2 regions of the Micromonospora chokoriensis genome follow, and region 2 is predicted to be linked to the other one. Evidence: riboswitches for the same ligand, from Rfam matches in the RefSeq annotation. Region 2 holds a riboswitch; the other holds the start of a gene.
The links. A riboswitch is a leader RNA that binds a small molecule or an ion and turns the genes downstream of it on or off. The one in region 2 is predicted to bind cobalamin.
Positions count from the first base shown of each region.

Region 1 (3,401 bases), 400 kb from region 2:
CGGTACTGCAGGTAGTAGGCGTGCTCCCAGGCGTCGAACACCAGGATCGGGGTGGAGCCCTGCCCGACGTTGCCGTGGTGGTCGTAGACCTGCTCCACGATCAACCGCTGGCTCAGCGGCTCCCAGGCCAGGACACCCCAACCGGAGCCCTGCACACCCTTGGTCGCCGCCGACAACTGACCGGCGAAGCCGTCGAAGGAGCCGAAGTGCTCGTCGATCGCCGCCGCCAACTCACCGTCGGGGCGGTCACCGCCGTCCGGGGACAGGTTGTTCCAGAAGATCGAGTGCAGGACGTGCCCGGACAGGTTGAACGCGAACGTCTTCTCCAGCCCGACCAGCGTCGAGTAGTCGCCCTTGTCACGGGCCTCGGCAAGCCGGTCGAGCCCGTCGTTGGCGCCCTTGACGTACGCGGCGTGGTGCTTGTCGTGGTGCAGCTCCAGGATCTCGCCGGACATGGCGGGCTCGAGTGCGCCGTAGTCGTAGGGCAGGTCGGGCAGGTTGTACACGGCCAGGGAGTACGTCCTCTCAATGCTGCCTCAATATGGCTGTTGCCAATATCTTGCAACAAGAGGCCGCACCGTGTCAGCGGACGGGTTCGATCACAGATCGTCGGCGGTAGCGTCCGACCATGTCGCAGCCAACAGCAGGCGGCTCGACACGCCGACCATGCCGAGCGGATCGCCCGCGGTCACTCACGTCATCACGGAGATCTGGGCAACTTCCCGGATGTTGCTGCCTCCGACGTGTGGGAGTCACCAACAACCCTGATGTTGCACGGATCTTGGCGACGAGTGCGCGACGCGGGCGACCGCCTCGGCGTCCCGCGCTACTGCGCCGGTCCGGCGAGCCCAGGCTGCCCGAGCGCCCCCTCAGCCCTCCTCGGCGCCGTCGAGCAGCGCCCTCCGCAGGGCCAACCGGTGCTCGCGGCGGATCTCCGCCTCGCGGTAGCGCCTCCGGTCCCCGTCGGTCTCGGGTAGCAACGGCGGCACCGTCCTCGGCTGGCCGTCGTCGTCGATCGCGACCATGACCAGGTGGGCGGTGGCCACGTCGGTGGGTGGCACGGCCCGGTCCCACCGGTCGGCGGTGACCTTGACCGCGACCTCCATCGAGCTGCGCCCGGCCCAGGTGATCCGGGCGTCGACGTGCACGACGTCGCCGACCCGCACCGCGCGCAGGAACGCGGTCTCGTCGATCGCGGCGGTGACCGCCGGCCCGTCGGAGTGCCGGGCGGCGACCACCCCGGCGACGGAGTCGATGAGGTTGAGGATCCGGCCGCCGTGCACCGTACCCATCAGGTTGGTGTGGTGCTGGTCCATGATCTGCGACAGGGTCAGGTGCGACGCCGACGGCGCTCGGCCGGCGATCGTGGCGGTGTCGTGCACAGCGGTAGTCCGTCCCTCGGGAACCACACCACCGGTACGCGGACACCCTGACGAGCACGCGCCGACGGACGGCACGTCACCCGCTCAGCCCACCCGCGAGGCCGACGGCGGCGCACACGGTCGCGTGCGCAGCGCAGGCAGGTCTTCGGACTCGCGGGCCGGACCGGTCGCGCCGGTCTCCTACCGGCCGTCGCTTCCCAGGCCGACGGCCCAGTGCTGATGACGGCGTTCGTTCCCACTCACCGCTGCGGGGCAGTCCCGGACTTCCACCGGGTTCCCTCTTACGACGCCCCGACGGTCACGACGGGGCGAACCAGCGCCGCCCGCAGCATAGCTGGCCAGGCAAGTCGCGGCACCGGGGGCGCGGCGCGGAGGCAGCGCCGGGGCCTCGTCGGCTTTTGCCATGTGAGGAAAAAGATCGCCAGCTCTTGAAAAAAGCCTCACTCCGGTCAGGATATTCAGATGCGTCGTCTCCCTCAGACTCCGGGGCGGGTGCTCTCGGGCGTCCTCGCGCTCCTCCTCGCCTCGGCGGTCGCTCTGCTCGCGTCCGCCCAACCCACCTCGGCGCACGGGACGCTCGCCATGTCCACGCCGGCGGGTGGGGCCACGGTGACCGAGCCGTTGACGGCGGTGCAGCTCTTCTTCACCGAGAAGGCCGCTCCCAACGCGTTCTTCACTGTCACCGCTCCGGGCGGCATCCGGGTCGACAACAGCTGGTCGTACGGGGAGCCGAAGCCGCTGGACCAGCCGGTACGGGAGTACTTCCTGGTCAACGGGCAGTTCGAGCCACGGGAGTACACCACCGGGTTCCCCGCGACGGTGGCCGTCACCCACCTGCCGGCCAAGGGCCAGTACTCGGTGAGCTACCTGTCGGTGGCCTCGGACGGCGACACCGTGCGGGGCACGCTGACGTTCCGCTACAACGGGCCGGTGACGGCGGCACCCACGGGGTGGAGCCCGCCGACGACGCAGCCGGACCCGGCGCTGGTGGCCGCCACCGAGCAGCACGGGTCGTCCGGGCAGGCGTCGGCGGTGCCGACCGCCTCGGCCCAGCCGGTGACCCCGCCGTCCGGGGCTGCGGCTGCCCCGCCGACCGGGTCGGCCGAGGAGAGCGGCTCGGGAGCGCCGGCCTGGGCCGGCTGGGCGGCGGCGATCGCGGCGGTCGTCGCGGTGGCCGGCTTCGTCGTCTGGCGTCGCCGGACGGCGCCCACCGGCAAACCCTCCGGCCGGGGCCGTACCTCATCGGGGACGTCCGGTCGACGCGGCGGCGGTGCCCGTACCACGAACCGGCGCTCCGCCGGCAAGACCAGCCCAGGCAGGGCCGCCGCGGGAAAGACGGCCGCCGCCAAGCCCTCCGCCGGCCGGACGGCCGGTGCGGTGAGCGGTGTCGGTACGAAGCCCACGGGTGGTAAGCGGCGACCGGCCACCGTGCCGGCGGCGCGTACGGGCGACGCGGTCGTCACGGCCCGCACGGGCGTCGCTGTCGACCCGACGGCCACCGACGCTGTCGACCCGACGCCCACTGAGCAGGAGGCGAAGGCCCCCGCCAGCACCGATCAGCAGACCAAGGTCCTCGCCAGCACCGACGACGAGTCGACGGTCGAGGCGGGCTCCCGGCCGGACACGGACCTCGCCGGGGCGGCACCCGGGTCCCGGTTGAGCAACGGCCACCTGGCGCTGCTCGTCGGCGGGCTGGTGGTCGCCCTGCTGGCCGGGTTCGGGCTGGCCCGCATCGGCACCGGCGACCAGAGCCCGGCGAACACCGCCCGGCAGCCGGCCGGCGGTCCGCCGGCCTCCGGGCAGTCGGGGTCCGCGACCGACGGGCACCAGCATCCGGCGGGCACCGGTCCGCACACGCACCGGGGTGACGGCGCGACGGGCGAGACACTGGCGACCGGGACGACGGTCAGCGCCGGTGGCTACACCCTGCAACCGCTGGAGCGGTCTCAACCCGCCGGGGTACGCGCCGACTACCGCTTCCGGATCGTCGGGACCGACCGGCAGCCGGCGACCCGCTTC
Region 1 covers NZ_LT607409.1:3,901,157-3,904,557, reverse strand. The annotation lists gene GA0070612_RS18140 (superoxide dismutase) at 1-506, opposite strand, end outside; gene GA0070612_RS18135 (acyl-CoA thioesterase) at 870-1,316, opposite strand; cobalamin riboswitch at 1,502-1,715, opposite strand; gene GA0070612_RS18130 (copper resistance CopC family protein) at 1,845-3,401, shown strand, end outside.
Region 1: it holds a riboswitch for cobalamin, as region 2 does, so the genes downstream of both, GA0070612_RS18135 (acyl-CoA thioesterase) here and GA0070612_RS16525 (prenyltransferase/squalene oxidase repeat-containing protein) in region 2, are expected to answer to the same signal.

Region 2 (3,401 bases):
CCCGCGACCGATCACCCGTTACGGCACCCCGGTCCTGCACCGCCGATGCGCCCCGGTAACCGTGTTCGACGACGCGCTCGCCGCACTCATCGACGACATGTTCGCCAGCATGTACGCCGCCCACGGGGTCGGCCTGGCCGCCAACCAGATCGGCGTGGATGCCCGGATCTTCGTCGTCGACTGCCCCGACGCCACGAACACTCACACCGTCGCGCACGTGATCAATCCGGTGTTGCACCTGCCCGAGCAACGGGACCTGGTGATCGACTCCGAGGGTTGCCTGTCCGTGCCAGGACAGCGCGCCGACGTGGCCCGATCCGCCACCGCCTCCGTCACCGGGGTGGACCTGCGCGGCGAGCCGATCCGCCTGGACGGCACCGGCACCCTCGCCCGCTGCTTCCAGCACGAGGTCGACCACCTCGACGGTCTCGCCTACGTCGACCGGCTGCCCGTCAAACTGCGCAAACAGCTCCTTGCGGCCAGCGCCGCACACCCCGGTGTCGGCGCCGGCGTCAACCAGGACGCCGACGCGTGACAGTTGTCCTCGGCATCGAGACGTCCTGCGACGAGACCGGCGTCGGGATCGTCGCCGACGGCGTCCTGCTCGGCGACGCGCTCGCCACGAGCATGGACGAACACGCCCGCTTCGGTGGCGTGGTCCCCGAGATCGCCGCCCGCGCGCACCTGCACGCCATCACCCCTATGGTCGAGCACGCATTGGGCCAGGCCGGGATCGGCTTCGCCGACATCGGCGCGGTCGCCGCCACCGCCGGCCCTGGGCTCGCCACCGCCGTCCAGGTCGGTCTCGCGGCCGGCAAGGCGTACGCGCTGAGCCTTGGTATCCCCCTCTACGGCGTTCACCATCTCGCCGGCCACGCCGCTGTCGACACCCTCGAACACGGACCGCTGCCGGCCCGCTGCGTCGCCCTGATCGTCTCCGGCGGGCACACCAGTCTGCTGCTGATCGGCGACCTCGCCCGCGACCCTGTCGTACACCTCGGCGACACCGTCGACGACGCCGCCGGTGAGGCGTTCGACAAGGTCGCCCGCCTGCTCGGCCTGCCCTACCCCGGCGGACCCGTCATCGACCGGGTCGCCCGCGACGGCGACCCGACGGCCATCGCTTTTCCCCGCCCGATGACCGGCCCCCAGGACGCCCCGTACCGGTTCTCGTTCTCCGGGCTAAAGACCGCTGTGGCTCGCTGGGTCGAACACCACCGCGACCAGCCGCTGCCCGTCGCCGACGTCGCCGCGTCGTTTCAGGAAGCCGTCGCCGACACCCTCACCCGCAAGGCTCTCGCCGCCTGCCGCGACCACCAGGCCGACACACTGCTCCTCGTCGGCGGAGTCGCCGCCAACAGCCGCGTCCGCGCCCTCGCCGAACAACGCTGCTCCGCGGCCGGCATCCACCTGCGGGTGCCGTCGCCACGGCTCTGCACCGACAACGGCGCGATGATCGCCGCCGTCGGAGACCTCCTCGTCCGCGCCGACATCTCCCCCGACCGACTCGACCTCGGCTCCGATCCGTCCGCCGTCCTTCGAGGGGCACTGCTGCACGGAACCCGCTGATCGACATCAAGCGGCGCTCTCGCGCAGTTCCGGCTGTCTTCGCCGAAGTGGCCTCGTCGGATCACGGACATTGACGGCGAGCCCCACACGTGGGAACACTGTCCGTCACAACTTCATACCTGTGTGCTGACGGGGGAAGTCCGGTCGAAATCCGGCGCTGGCCCGCAACGGTAGGCGGCGACACACGTAGTGACGCCGTAAGCCCGATTACCCGCCAGTGCGCATGACCAGCCTCCCCACCCGTCGTGGCCCACGGGTCGGAGCCGCCCGAACCGGAGTCGGGTGGTCTCAGACCATCGGAGCCCGGAAAGGCGTCGCTTCATGGTCAATCGCCCCCTCCGGCACCGCGCCCGCGTCTTCGTAGGCGCTGCGCTCGCCGTCCTCATGCTGTCCCTGGCAGCCGTACCGGCCGCCGCCACAGCATCGCCGCCCACCCTCAATAAGGTCGATGCCGCCGCCGGCTGGCTCGCCCGCCAACTGGTCGACGGCGAGCGGTTCGAGGTCGTCTACGACGGCGTCGCCTATCCCGATCAGGGCCTCACCCTCGACGCGGTGTTCGCCTTCGCCGCAGCCAAGGCAGCCGACACGAACGCGGCGAACGCCATGTCCTGGCTCGCCCAACCGGCCGTGATCACCGGCTACATCGGCGATGGCACCGAGGCGTACGCGGGCGCGACCGCGAAACTCGCTCTGGGTGCCCAGGTCCGCGGCCTCAATCCGGCGACGTTCGGCGGTGTCGACCTGCTCGCGCGGCTCAGCAGCCTGCTGACGCCGAGCGGCCGGTACTCCGACCGGTCGGCGTTCGGTGACTACAGCAACGCCTTCACCCAGTCCTTTGCGGTGCTGGCGTTGGATCGTGCCGGAGGTGCACCGTCGTCGGCGGTGGCGTTCCTGGCCGCGAGCCGGTGCGCCGACGGTGGTTTCCCGCTGCTCTTCGCGCAGCCGACCTGTGTCAGCGACGTCGACGCGACCGCTCTGGCCGTTCAGGCCCTGCTCGCGGCGGACCGTCCGTTGGTCGCGGCTTCGGCCGCGCAGTGGCTGGTCTCCGTGCAGGGCGGTGATGGCTCGTTCGCCGCGAACGGCGTGACCAACGCGAACAGCACCGGGCTCGCCGCCCAGGCGCTCTTCGCCGCCGGTCGGTCGCCGGCCTGGCTACGCGCCCGTCAATTCCTGGTCAGCTTGCAGGTCACCTGCACGGGCGCACCAGCCGACCGGGGCGCCATCGCGTACACCCCCGGCGAATTCGACGCGGGCACCGCCGCCCGGGCCACCGCTCAGGCCGTACCTGGCATGGCAGGCGCCGGGTATGCGACCTCGTCGGCCACCGGCGCTCACACTGCCGCGCCCGTCCTGGCGTGTGCGCCGTGGTGACCCGCCGGCGGGCGACGATGCGCCGACGGATGGCACTTCTGCTCGCGGCCACCGTCGTCAGCATCGGCCTGGTGGCCGTCGACCCGGTGCCACGTGCCGCGCACGCGGCGGCGTGCGCCCCGGGCGCGGGCGTCACGGTGGTGGTCGACCTCACCGCGTTCGGCCTCGGTGTCCAGACCGGCTGCCGGCTCGGCGACCCGCCGACCGGCCTGGCCGCGTTGCAGGGAGCCGGCTTCACCGTGACAGGTACCCAACGGTGGGGGCTCGCCTTCGTCTGCCGAATCAACGGCTATCCCACAGCCGCCGCCGAGCCATGCGTCAACACGCCGCCCGCCAGCGCGTACTGGTCGTACTGGCACGCCACGCCCGGCGGCACCTGGTCCTACAGCACCCTCGGCGCGAGCAGCTACAACCCCGCCCAGGGCACCGTCGAAGGATGGCGCTTCGGCTCCGGGCAGGCC
Region 2 covers NZ_LT607409.1:3,505,878-3,509,278, reverse strand. The annotation lists gene def (peptide deformylase) at 1-535, shown strand, start outside; gene tsaD (tRNA (adenosine(37)-N6)-threonylcarbamoyltransferase complex transferase subunit TsaD) at 532-1,569, shown strand; adenosylcobalamin (AdoCbl) riboswitch at 1,677-1,837, shown strand; gene GA0070612_RS16525 (prenyltransferase/squalene oxidase repeat-containing protein) at 1,891-2,940, shown strand; gene GA0070612_RS16520 (hypothetical protein) at 2,970-3,401, shown strand, end outside.